3 regions of the Rahnella sp. 2050 genome follow, and region 2 is predicted to be linked to each of the others. Evidence: predicted binding sites of a transcription regulator. Region 2 holds the regulator's gene; each other region holds the start of a gene.
What was found. The regulator PurR, encoded in region 2, represses purine synthesis genes. The targets are predictions, from matches to a motif close to CANGCAAACGTTTGCNTG.
Positions count from the first base shown of each region.

Region 1: pyrD (quinone-dependent dihydroorotate dehydrogenase) is a predicted target of PurR. The motif match lies at 2,015-2,032, and genes of this name have one in related genera.
Region 3: ABIC79_RS23255 (nucleobase:cation symporter-2 family protein) is a predicted target of PurR. The motif match lies at 1,748-1,765, and genes of this name have one in related genera.

Region 1 is NZ_JBEPKE010000001.1:921,368-925,641, forward strand. It holds gene ABIC79_RS04130 (YcbX family protein) at 1-138, shown strand, start outside; gene ABIC79_RS04135 (cell division protein ZapC) at 169-717, opposite strand; gene pyrD (quinone-dependent dihydroorotate dehydrogenase) at 902-1,912, opposite strand; gene ssuE (NADPH-dependent FMN reductase) at 2,228-2,809, shown strand; gene ABIC79_RS04150 (sulfonate ABC transporter substrate-binding protein) at 2,828-3,802, shown strand; gene ssuD (FMNH2-dependent alkanesulfonate monooxygenase) at 3,862-4,274, shown strand, end outside.
Region 2 is NZ_JBEPKE010000006.1:191,900-196,173, reverse strand. It holds gene ABIC79_RS20645 (C40 family peptidase) at 97-996, shown strand; gene cydH (cytochrome bd-I oxidase subunit CydH) at 1,162-1,251, opposite strand; gene purR (HTH-type transcriptional repressor PurR) at 1,585-2,610, shown strand; gene punR (DNA-binding transcriptional activator PunR) at 2,647-3,552, opposite strand; gene punC (purine nucleoside transporter PunC) at 3,689-4,274, shown strand, end outside.
Region 3 is NZ_JBEPKE010000010.1:21,461-25,734, forward strand. It holds gene ABIC79_RS23250 (AsmA family protein) at 1-148, opposite strand, end outside; gene ABIC79_RS23255 (nucleobase:cation symporter-2 family protein) at 302-1,693, opposite strand; gene gltS (sodium/glutamate symporter) at 1,932-3,143, shown strand; gene ABIC79_RS23265 (PTS cellobiose transporter subunit IIC) at 3,198-4,274, opposite strand, start outside.

The DNA.
Region 1 (4,274 bases), on a different contig from region 2:
CGTGCAGGAATTTGTGGCGCGTGCAGGATGATATTGAAAGAAGGAAAAGTGGCACCGCTGAAAGAGAGTGCAGTGGGAAAAGATGGAACGATATTAGCGTGTAGTTGTATTCCGGCTACGGATATCGTGCTCGGCTAGAGGTGTATTTAATGAGGATCAGGCAGGAAACTAAACTGCCTGATCGTAAACATCATCCCTGTCAACGCGGAATGCTGCTGGCATTAGCCGGTCATGCATCACTTTAATAGCATCCCCCAGCACCATGCCGCGCCCTGCGACCGTCAGCCGTTCCTGCGCCAGCAGGCACAGACTGGCATTATCACCGGATTCTACCACCAGTAATGTCGCCTGTTCACCGCTTTCCATCACCTGCACCTGAGCAAGCTGACCATTAGCAGGCTGGAAAGGACGCATCTGCTGACTGAAATGCCAGCTCTTCGGCATCAGCGGTTTTAAAAAACGATAAGCGACTAAGGCATTCAGAACTAATTCAGCGCGTTGTTCAGCTGCGAGACGAATATGTTTGCACTGTTCTTCAAAATCAAAATACAGCGCCGCATCATCGACACAAAATGACATATTTCCGAAAGCATCAGGAGTTAACATTTTGGCGGGAAAACGGGAACGGAAAATCATGCCATTGGCGAGGTCCAGCATAAGCCGGTCATGTTCTGTATCAAAATACCAACGCCAATTATCATCTGGTTTAATTTTCATTTCGTCATCCTGTTTACCCTCATGCCCTCTGCCTGACTTCATTACCGGCTAATCTGTAAGAATAGATTTTTCAGTAACGAAACGATATCAGACAAATCCTGAGCCTGAATTACGGTCAGTGGACAAAATATAGACGAGCCGGGTTAATAAATAAACCCCTGACTCGTCTTCAGGATGAAAAATATTAGATATGGGTAACAATATCTTTGATCAGACCCGGACCTTTAAAGATAAAGCCGGAATAGATTTGAATTAAGGAAGCGCCTGCGGCCATTTTCTCACGGGCCGCCGTTAATGAATCAATACCGCCAACACCAATAACCGGCAGACGCCCTTGTAATTCATGAGAGAGCATACGGATAATTTCTGTGCTGCGCAGCTGCAACGGGCGCCCGCTCAGACCACCAACCTGTTCGCAATAATTTAGCCCCTGAACCAGTTTACGATCGAGTGTGGTATTGGTCGCAATCACGCCATCCATATTATGGCGCACTAAACTGTCGGCTATTTGGATCAATTCTTCCTCAGAAAGATCCGGTGCGATCTTCACCGCAACAGGCACATATTTCTGATGGCGTTGCTGTAACTCAAGCTGCTTATTCTTAATCGCTGCCAGCAAATCATCCAGCGCTTCACCGTATTGCAGTGAACGTAATCCCGGCGTGTTAGGTGATGAAATATTCACCGCGATATAACCGGCGTACGGATATACCTTTTCCATACAGGTCAGATAATCGTCTGCGCCGTGCTCAACAGGCGTATCTTTATTCTTGCCAATATTAATCCCCAGAATGCCGCCAAAATGTGATTTTTTGACATTATTCACCAGATTATCCACGCCATGGTTATTGAAACCCATGCGGTTAATCAGGCCTTCAGCTTCCACAATACGGAATAAACGCGGCTTATCATTACCGGCCTGCGCACGCGGGGTCACAGTACCGACTTCAATAAATCCAAAGCCCATTGCGCCCAGCGCATCAATACATTCGCCGTCTTTATCCAGGCCTGCGGCCAGTCCCAAAGGGTTCTTAAAGGATAATCCCATGCAGTTTACCGGTTTTGTGGGCACTGACTGGCGGATCAAGAATTCAAACGGGGTGCCGGAAATGCGGCTCAACTGACGAAAGGTTAACTCGTGGGCGCGCTCTGGATCGAGCTGAAACAGTGCTTTCCTGACAAGAGGATAATACATGGAGACTCCTGGATTCCCGGTGGCTAGACGGGGCGGTATTATTGACTAAGCGCCGGACAATTGGAAATGATAACCGGCATATTGGCCAAATAATTGCTTCGCTGCGCAAACGATTACCTTTTTGTTACCTTTAATTCACTTTTATTTCCTTTCCCCCCATCGCCCCACAGCACACCCGACACGTGCTTTATCTGATTTGAAACTTTCCATAGCCAAAATTGAGATTTCCGCTGCGCCGCCTCTGCCTGCTAGGTTTACCTCACTTCGTTAAGAAAAATGATAGTTCTATAACAGATTGTTATAAGGAATAAGCAAATGCGTGTAGTGACTCTGGCAGGCAGTCCGCGACAACCCTCCCGCTCCTCTTCCCTGCTGGCACTCAGCCACCAGTGGCTGGCGAGCCGTGGCGTTGAAGTCTTTACCTACAATATTCAGGATTTTTCAGCAGACGATCTGCTTTTCGCTAATTTTGGCAGCCCGCAACTCAAGCAACTGAATGCTGAACTGGCGAGTGCTGATGGCCTGATCGTCGCCACACCAGTGTATAAGGCGTCTTTTTCCGGCGCACTGAAAACCCTGCTCGATTTACTGCCAGAACGCGCGCTCGACCATAAAGTGGTGTTGCCACTGGCTACAGCCGGATCTATCGGCCATATGCTGGCCGTCGATTACGCCCTAAAACCGGTACTCGCCTCGCTGAAAGCACAGGAAGTTTTGCAGGGCGTTTTCGCAGATGACAGCCTGATCACCGATTATCAGACGTTCCCTGCGAAGCTGGCCCCCGCACTGGAAGAGCGTTTGATCGAATCTCTGGAAAACTTCTACCTGGCGCTGAGCCGCCGCCGTCCGCAGCTTCCGTCTGTTGCATCCCTTTCTGCGCAAGCACTGCGTGTCTGACTTTAAAAGGAATTAATCATGCCTGCTTCTTTCTCTTTATTACGCCGTATCCCGGTTGTGGCCAGCCTGCTGACCAGCCTTTTCCTGAGCGGCACCGCAACGGCTCAGGAAAAGGATCCGGCGCAATTACGTATTGCCTATCAGAAAGGATCTGTCGGACTGGTGCTGGCGAAATCACACCAGTTACTGGAAAAACGTTTCCCGGACACAAAAATAAGCTGGGTAGAATTCCCTGCCGGGCCGCAAATTCTTGAAGCGCTGAACGTCGGAAGTATTGATCTGGGCGGTACCGGTGATTTGCCGCCGTTGTTCGCGCAGGCAGCGGGGGCAGATTTGTTGTATATCGGCTCTGAACCCCCGAAACCGAAAGCAGAAGTGATTCTGGTCGACAGCAACAGTCCGATCAAAACCGTCGCAGATCTCAAAGGTCATAAAGTCGCTTTCCAGAAAGGCTCCAGTTCGCACAACCTGCTGTTGCGTGCCCTGCAACAGGCGGGCCTGAAATTCAGCGATATCCAGCCGGTCTATCTGACCCCTGCCGATGCACGGGCCGCATTCCAGCAACATGATGTGGATGCCTGGGCTATCTGGGATCCGTATTATTCGGCCGCGCAAGTTCAGGGTGATGTGCGCGTTCTGACCGACGGCTCGACGCTCCACCAGACGGGCTCCTTCTATCTGGCACCGAAAAAATACACCGAGGCCAATCCTCAGTTCATCAGTCAGGTTCTGGAAGTGTTAACGCAGGCGAATGCGCTGACCAAAACTGACCGTGAACAAAGTATCAAACTGCTTTCTCAGTCGATGGGGTTACCGGAAAAAGTGGTCGCCTCTTATCTGGATCATCTGCCGGATATGCCTATCACGCCGGTCAGTGCGGAAACAGAAAAGCGCCAGCAGCAAACCGCCGATTTGTTCTATCAGAACCATATTTTGCCAAAGCCGGTTGAAATTAAAGACCGCATCTGGAAACCAGCCGTACAAGCTAACTGAACATCCATTTAGCCGCCGCTGAGCGGTAACGAATCGCACACTTTGAGAGGAACACAACGATGAGTCTGAACGTATTCTGGTTTTTACCTACCCACGGCGACGGCCGCTATTTAGGCACAGAAGAAGGTGCCCGCGTGGTCGATCACGGCTATCTTCAGCAGATCGCGCAAGCGGCTGACCGTTTAGGTTTTGGCGGCGTGCTACTGCCAACGGGTCGTTCATGCGAGGACTCATGGCTGGTAGCGGCTTCCCTGATTTCTGTCACACAACGTCTGAAATTCCTGGTGGCGCTGCGTCCCGGCATTATTTCTCCGACACTGGCAGCCCGTCAGGCGGCAACACTCGACCGGCTTTCCGGCGGTCGTGCACTGTTTAATCTGGTGACCGGTGGCGATCCGGCTGAACTGGCGGCTGAAGGTTTACACCTCAATCATAAAGAACGTTATGAAGCGTCGGCGGAATTTACGCGTAT
Region 2 (4,274 bases):
TCTAGAATCGAGTCAATTCGTGCTTTTTTGTCAGGTTCTTTTAGGCAATACTCTGACATCCCTGATGTTTAACCTACCACTCATGGTAACGAAGCTATGCGCTTACTGTTCACGCTTTTTGTGCTGCTCTTTACCCAGCTATTTCTGAATATGGCACATGCATCGCCGCAGACACGTGTTTCTGCCGATCAGCGTAAAAGCCATGTTAATCAGGCTGCACCTGAAGAACGGCGAAAGCGAAAAACGGTGGCCGCGAAAACCAGTAAAAAAACTAAAATCGCGCCAGTGACAGAACAAAAAATTCAGGACAAGAATTCGAAGAAGAAAGTTAAAAGTACCGAACTGGCTAAACGAAAGACCACGACGGAGAAAAGTGTCAAAACGACCCGGGCCGAAAGTAAAAAAGAAAAGACACTGAAGACCACGCGGGCCGAAAGCAAAACAGTGAAACACGCCAAAACCCGTTCACTCGCGAAAAACAGCACGGAAAGGGTCAGTAAAAAAGAAGCGTATGGCCGGCACCGTAAAGGTAAAAAGCCCGAAGAAGACAGCAAACCGATTACGCTAAGTGCAACGCATAAAAAACGCTATCAGCATGCCCAGCAAACGGCGATGACCAAACTGATGCATCAGGTAGGAAAACCGTATCGCTGGGGCGGAACCTCGCCGAATACCGGTTTTGATTGCAGCGGCTTAGTCTATTACGCCTACAAAGATTTGATCCGTATTAAAATGCCACGCACAGCGAATGAAATGTATCACCTGCGCGATGCGGCTCCGGTTAAACGCGGCGAACTTGAAAGCGGTGATCTGGTGTTCTTCAGAATCAATAACCGCGGCGCAGCAGACCATGTTGGTGTTTACGTGGGGAACGGCAAGTTTATTCAGTCTCCAAGAACGGGCGAAGACATTAAAATCACCTCTCTCGGCGACGATTACTGGCAAGATCATTATGTGGGTGCACGCCGGGTAATGACGCCGAAAACGATCCGATAATAAACAATTCGTTAAGTCTGAAGTTTCGCTAATCAGCCATTGAATAGCATTTAACGAAGAGTTTCTGCAGGGAAGAGTATCGGCGGTAACGGCCACTGCGTAAAATTGAAAAGGGCGATTCCTGTAACAGGAATCGCCCTTTTTTATGGCGGTTCACTTACTGAATCAGTTCATCACCGCAGTGAAGCTGAAAGCGATAATCATAAGCAAAGCGCATACCGTGGTGATCAACGATAATTTCAGGTTGCTGTCCATCAAACCCCCTTTCGGATCAAATTGTGGCATTTTTTAAGCCACACTAATTGTGTGCCAACGCATTTTCGCATAATTAACATTTAAAATCTTGTGCTGAATGACAATGTATCCCTGAGAATTTTACTTCCACTTTCCTGCATTATAAGAGAAAATTGTCGGTTAACACGCCTGTGTGCCGGTTGATTTCACCCGAGAGCATTTCACGCCTCATTCTGAAGAATCCACCCAACGATTTCACTGCCCTTTTAGAAGCCAGCAGTGAGATCCACGCAAGCAAACGATTAACATAATGCTAACGTGCTGAAACACGTGAGTTCAGGAGTCATTGTTTACATGGCAACGATTAAAGATGTCGCAAAGCGCGCTGGCGTTTCCACTACAACCGTGTCGCACGTCATCAATAAAACACGTTTCGTCGCCGAAGAAACCAAAGAAGCGGTTCTCCTTGCAATCAAAGAGTTACATTACTCGCCGAGTGCTGTAGCCCGCAGTCTGAAGGTCAATAACACCAAAACGATCGGTCTGCTTGCCACCTCCAGCGAAGCGCCCTATTTTGCCGAAGTGATTGAAGCCGTAGAAAACAGCTGCTTCTCCAAAGGCTATACGCTGATTTTGTGTAACTCGCATAATAATCTGGAAAAACAACAAGCCTACCTGCAAATGCTGGCGCAAAAACGCGTCGATGGCTTGCTGGTGATGTGCGCGGAATATCCTGATGAGTTGCTCAATATGCTCGAGGAGCACCGTTCGATCCCAATGGTGGTCATGGACTGGGGCGAAGCGCGTAAGAACTTCACCGACAGCATTATTGATAATGCTTTCGAAGGGGGTTACATGGCCGGGCGTTATCTGATTGAACGCGGTCATCGTGATATTGGGGTGATCCCGGGCCAACTGGCACGTAATACCGGCGGTGGCCGCTTCCAGGGTTTTGTGAAAGCACTGACTGAAGCCAATATTCCGCTGCGTGACGAATGGGTGGTTCAGGGCGATTTCGAGCCGGAATCGGGCTATCAGGCGATGCATAAAATTCTGATGCAGAAGCACCGCCCGACTGCCGTATTTTGTGGCGGCGATGTGATGGCAATGGGCGCAATCTGTGCCGCAGACGAACTGGGCCTGCGCGTCCCTCAGGATATTTCCGTAATCGGTTACGACAATGTGCGTAACGCCCGTTACTTCTCCCCCGCGCTGACAACCGTGCATCAGCCGAAAGAACGTCTGGGTGAAATGGCCTTTACCATGTTGCTGGACAGAATTGTCAGTAAGCGTGAAGAGTCTCAGACCATTGAGGTGCATCCGAAACTGGTCGAACGCCGTTCCGTAGCCGATGGTCCGTACCGCGATTACCGCCGTTAACAGATATCGAACGCCTGCAGATGCAGGCGTTTTTTTCTAATCACGCAGCCATTCCTGATTCATGGTTTCTGTATCGCCCATATATTCCAGCAACCAGGCCAGCGAGGGTGACGGATTGCTTTGATCCCACGTCAGGCAACACGGGCTGTCGGGAAACGTATTTTCCAGCGTCAGCACCTGCAACTTTTTCTGTTCTATCCACGGCGTGACGCGATGAACCGGCATCATACCCACGCATAAGCCTTCGGTCAGGCATTCCAGCGCACAGGTCCAGTCTGGCACGACCAGCCGCCGCTGGTTATCAAGCGTCCATGTATCCCGCTTAGGCAATGTCCGGGAGGTGTCTTCCAGACAGAGTGCAGGATAAGGCCGCAACTCATCATCATTCAGCGCGCCGGATAACTGAGCCAGCGGATGTTGCGGGCTGACGACGCAATGCCAGTCCATAAATCCCATGTCACGAAAACTGAAGCCCCCGCCAACCGGTATCGCGCGTGTAGCACCGATCGCCACGTCTGCCCGCCCGTCAACCAGCGCATCCCAGACACCATTAAACACTTCTGAGTGAATAATGAGTTCGGTGTCCGCAAAATGGCGGTAGAAATCGAGCACCAGACGCCGTGTCCGTGCGGGTTTTACAATCCGGTCAACCGCCACACGTAATTCGCCGCGCCAGCCGTTCGCCACCTGCTGACACTGCCGGCGCGTGGCTATCATTTTTTTTGTCAGAATCCGCGCTTCATCGACAAAAACCTTTCCCGCAGGCGTCAGTACCACGTCACGATGGCGACGTTCAAACAACGGCACGGCCAGCCACTGCTCAAGCTGACGGACGGTATAGCTGATAGCAGAAGGTACGCGGTGCAAATCTTGCGCTGCCGCACTAAAACTACCTGTTCTTGCCACGGCATCTACCACTTCAAGGGCGTATTCTGACCACATAATTCAGCCTTCAATATTTTTGATAGCAGAGTGCAAATATTAGCGTTTCACAAGCCTGTTATCAAAGCGTTAAACTCCGCCTCCGGTATGTAATCTGCATCACATCATCTGCAATAAATAAATTAATGAGACGATAATGAAACCCTCCTTTGGATTTATGCTCTATCTCGCGGGACTGAGCATGCTGGGCTTTTTAGCCACTGATATGTATCTGCCTGCGTTCAGCGCCATGCAAACCAGTCTGATGACCAGCCCCGGGATGATCAGCGCAAGTCTGAGCATTTTTCTCGGCGGATTTGCTCTCGGTCAGTTGTTATGGGGGCCGTTGTCAGACAGGATCGGCCGTAAACCGGTATTGCTTCTTGGTCTGACACTGTTTGCGGTCGGTTGTCTGGGCGTTATCTGGGTTGAGAATGTACGCGCCCTTCTGGCCCTGCGCTTCTTACAGGCGATGGGCGTTTGTGCCGCCGCAGTCACCTGGCAGGCAATCGTTGTTGACCGTTTCTCTGCCGATGTGGCGAAAAAAACCTTCGCCAGCATTATGCCGTTAGTGGCTCTTTCTCCGGCACTGGCACCATTACTTGGTGCGTGGGTACTCAATCATTTTGACTGGGAAGCCATTTTTGCTCTGCTGACCGCAGTCGCCGTCGTCCTGGTGCTGACGACGCTGACTCTGCGTGAGAATAAACCGGCAAAACAAGCGAAGGCTGATAAAACAGGGT
Region 3 (4,274 bases), on a different contig from region 2:
CCACGGAGAGACGGTACTCGCTGTTATTGCTGACCCAGCGGCTGACCCAGCCAGCAGCCCAGCGGGTTTGTAATAGGACGTACACCAGCACGATCGCCAGCACCAGAAGTAAGGCGAACGTCAGCAAAATTTTACCGATAAATCTCATCGTCTGGAGCCCTGTAACGGGAAAATGGAAAAAGATTCTTTGTTTATGCCGCAAACAGCGAATTTTCTCAACAGGTTAGCCAAATGGAGGCAATAAAAAGCGGCAGAGGTTCCAGACCCTCTGCCGCTGTTGCACGCGGATTACATCCTGCTTTTACTTCTCGTGAGGGAAAACCAGATTCAGAACAATCGCAGTAATGCCGCCCGCTGCAATGCCAGAAGAGAGAAGGGTTTTCAGCCAGTCCGGTGCGAATTGCAGGATCAGCGGCTGCTGAGAAACACCCATACCGACGGCGAGAGAAAGCGCCATGATCATAATCGCGCGGCGATTCAGACGCTCGCGGGAAACAATGCGCACACCCGAAGCGGCAATGGTACCGAACATCACGATGGTCGCGCCGCCCAGTACCGGTTCAGGAATATGCTGCACAAATCCCGCAACAGCCGGGAACAGCCCGAGGATGATCAGCATCAGCGCGACCACAAAACCGACATAGCGGCTGGCAACGCCGGTCAGTTGAATGACGCCGTTGTTCTGCCCGAAGCAGGAATTCGGGAAGGTGTTAAATACAGCAGAAAGCATCGAGTTCAGGCCATTGGCCAGAACGCCGCCTTTGATGCGCTTCATGTACAGCGGGCCGCTGACCGGTTGCTCAGAAACGTCCGAGGTTGCGGTAATATCACCGATGGTTTCCAGCGATGTCACCATGAAAATCAGCATCAGCGGGATCAGCAAATTCCAGTCAAAACCCAGTCCGTAATACAGCGGCGTTGGTAATGTTATCCAGTTGCTTTGCGCGGCTGGCGCAACGGTTGGCAACATGCCCGTCATCCAGGCCACCAGATAACCCACCGCCATGGCGATAACCAGAGAGGCGACACGCAGGTAAGGGTTACGTTGACGGTTCAGCAGAACAATCACTACCAGCACGACGGCAGCCAGCAGCAGATTTTTCGGTGCCCCGAATGTGTGATCGCTCATGGCCGCATAACCGCCGCCGATAGACGTCAGACCGACCTGAATCAGCGACAGCCCGATAATCATCACCACGATGCCGGAAACCAGCGGCGTAATGATGCGGCGTGCGAGATGCAGGAAACGGGAAAGAATGATTTCAGTGCAGGAAGCCAGCATCAGGGTGCCGAACAGCGCCGCCATCATGGTCGACACATCCGCACCGCCATTTTTCAGCGCCATTCCGCCCATGATCAGCGGCGCAACAAAGTTAAAGCTGGTGCCCTGAATCGAGAGTAAACCCGAGCCGACCGGTCCCCAGGTTTTAATCTGCAAAATAGAAGCCAGGCCGGAGGCGAACAGCGACATGCTGATGATGTGCTGCGTGTCCTGCGCAGGCAAACCCAGCGCCTGGCAAATCAGTAGTGCTGGTGTGATTACCGCAACAAACATCGCCAGCAAATGCTGACAGGCGGCGAATAACGTTTGAGGTAATGGCGGGCGGTCCTCGAGCCGGTAAATCAGTTCACTTTTTTGCTGGCGGGAAAGATCGGGTTGCTGTGTTTCTTGTTCTGCGGTTTGCGAACTCATGCTGTGGCATTCCAATAAGCGGCAAAGCGGGCATTTTTATTGAAATTAACGACAAAAGCAATCGTTTGCTAATGGCAATATTCCTCGACTGGTTTTGGATTGGACGGGATTTATGGCCTGTTTTTCTTGCCTGACGCAGCTTGAATGACTTCTAATTCAGCTTCTGGGAAAAAACATGTCAGTGAAGTTTTTATAACTCGATAATTTTATTGGATTTATTTTAAAATGGAGTTCGTCAATGATTCAACTCGACACCTACGGCACCTTGGTTGCCGCCACGTTGGTGCTCCTTTTAGGACGGAAATGCGTCCAGTCGGTCAAATTCCTCAAAAAATACACCATTCCTGAACCCGTTGCCGGTGGTTTGCTGGTCGCTTTATTGTTACTGATCGCCAACCAGATATTCGGCTGGGAAGTCGGTTTCGACATGTCTTTAAAAGAGCCACTGATGCTGGCATTTTTTGCCACGATCGGTCTTAACGCCAATCTGGCAAGTCTGCGGGCAGGCGGTAAATCGCTGTTTCTGCTGGTGTTTGTCGTCGTGGGCTTACTGCTTTTGCAAAATGCCATCGGTATCGGAATGGCGAAAATGCTCGGGCTGGATCCGCTGATGGGGTTGCTGGCGGGGTCGATTACCCTTTCAGGTGGCCACGGCACCGGCGCGGCATGGAGCAAGCTGTTTATCGAGCGTTATGGCTTTGAAAATGCGACGGAAGTCGCGATGGCTTGCGCAACTTTTGGTCTGGTGCTCGGCGGTATTATTGGGGGGCCGGTAGCGCGCTATCTGGTCAGCCATTCTTCCACCCCCAACGGAAACCCCGAGGATATGGTCGATCCGAGCGCATTTGAGAAACCGTCGATTGGCAGGATGATTACACCACTGGTGATGGTTGAAACCATTGCCCTGATCGCGATTTGCCTGATGGCAGGGACATATACCGCCAGTCTGTTGCAAGGCTCGGCATTTGAAATCCCAACCTTTGTCTGCGTGCTCTTCGTTGGTGTGATCCTGAGTAATATGCTGGCATGGCTCGGTTTTTATCGTGTCTTCGACCGTGCGGTATCCGTGCTGGGTAACGTCAGTTTGTCACTGTTCCTTGCCATGGCATTGATGAGCCTTAAGTTGTGGGAGATGGCGGCACTCGCCTTGCCGATGATGGCGATTCTTATCGTTCAAGCCCTCGCGATGGCGCTTTACGCGATTTTCGTGACTTATCGCGTGATGGGGAAAAACTACGATGCGGCGGTATTGGCGGCAGGACACTGTGGTTTCGGGCTGGGTGCCACCCCGACGGCCATTGCCAATATGCAGGCGATCACCAACCAGTTTGGCCCTTCGCATCTGGCGTTTCTGGTGGTGCCGATGGTGGGCGCATTCTTCATCGATATCGCCAATGCGATTGTGATTAAACTCTATCTGATGCTGCCTGTATTCCCGGCTATCAGCTAAAAAAACAGGCACAGAAACATCGCTTCTGTGCCTGACTATTCCTTCCCGTCGGGTTTATTGTGCCGCGTCCGCCTTCTCAGTGAACACCTGTTCGGCCTCAGCGGCTTTTTCCTGCGTCAGTAACTGCTTCTCGTAGACTTTGAAGAATGGATAATAAATTACCATCGACAGTGCCATCAGCAGGATAACCAGAACCGACACTTTGAAATCCCAGCCCATCGCCCAGGCCGCCCCGATCGGTGCCGGCGATGTCCAGGGGACCAGTGAAATCATATGCGGGAGCAGATCCGTCGATACGGCCAGATAGGCGATAACGGCATTGACCATCGGTGCCAGCAGGAAGGGGATGAAAAATACCGGATTCATGACGATAGGTGTGCCAAAAATCACCGGCTCATTGATATTGAAACAGCTTGGCACCAGACTGAGTTTCCCCATGGTGCGCAGATGCGCTGACTTACTGCGACAAAACAGCAGCACCAGTCCCATTGTCGCGCCGGACCCGCCAATCACGATCAGGAAATTCCAGAATGCCTCGGTCATGATGTGCGTCATGGGTAAACCGGCAGCGAGATCTGTCTGATTCAGGCCGAGATTGGTTAACCAAAAAGCCTGCAACATGCCAGATACAATGGCCGAGCCATGAATGCCGGCGAACCACAACAGGTGGCAAATCAGCACGGCGAGAAGTACAGCAGGCAGTGAGTCTGCGGCAGAAATCAGGGGTTCGAACAGCGCCATAATCGCCTGTGGCAGCAACATATCAAACCCTGACTGGACCAGTAAGCTCAGCGGGAAAAGTGTAATCACCACGGCCACAATCGGGATCAGTAAATCAAACGAATGCTTAATGTTTGAAGGTACCTGTTCGGGTAAACGGATACCGATATTGTATTTTTTCAATAACCGCGTCAGTTCGGTGACATAAATCGCCACCAGAATAGCCGTAAAGATCCCCACGCCGCCCAGCGCCGTCGTCGACATCTTTTCATCAATCTGCGGTGCGGCGACCAGCAGGAAAGACATCAGCGCCAGCATTGCGGTCATGAACGGGTCTAGCTTGTAACTTCTTGCCAGATTGTAGGCAATCGATGCCGAGATGTAGATGGACATAATGCCCATCGTCATATT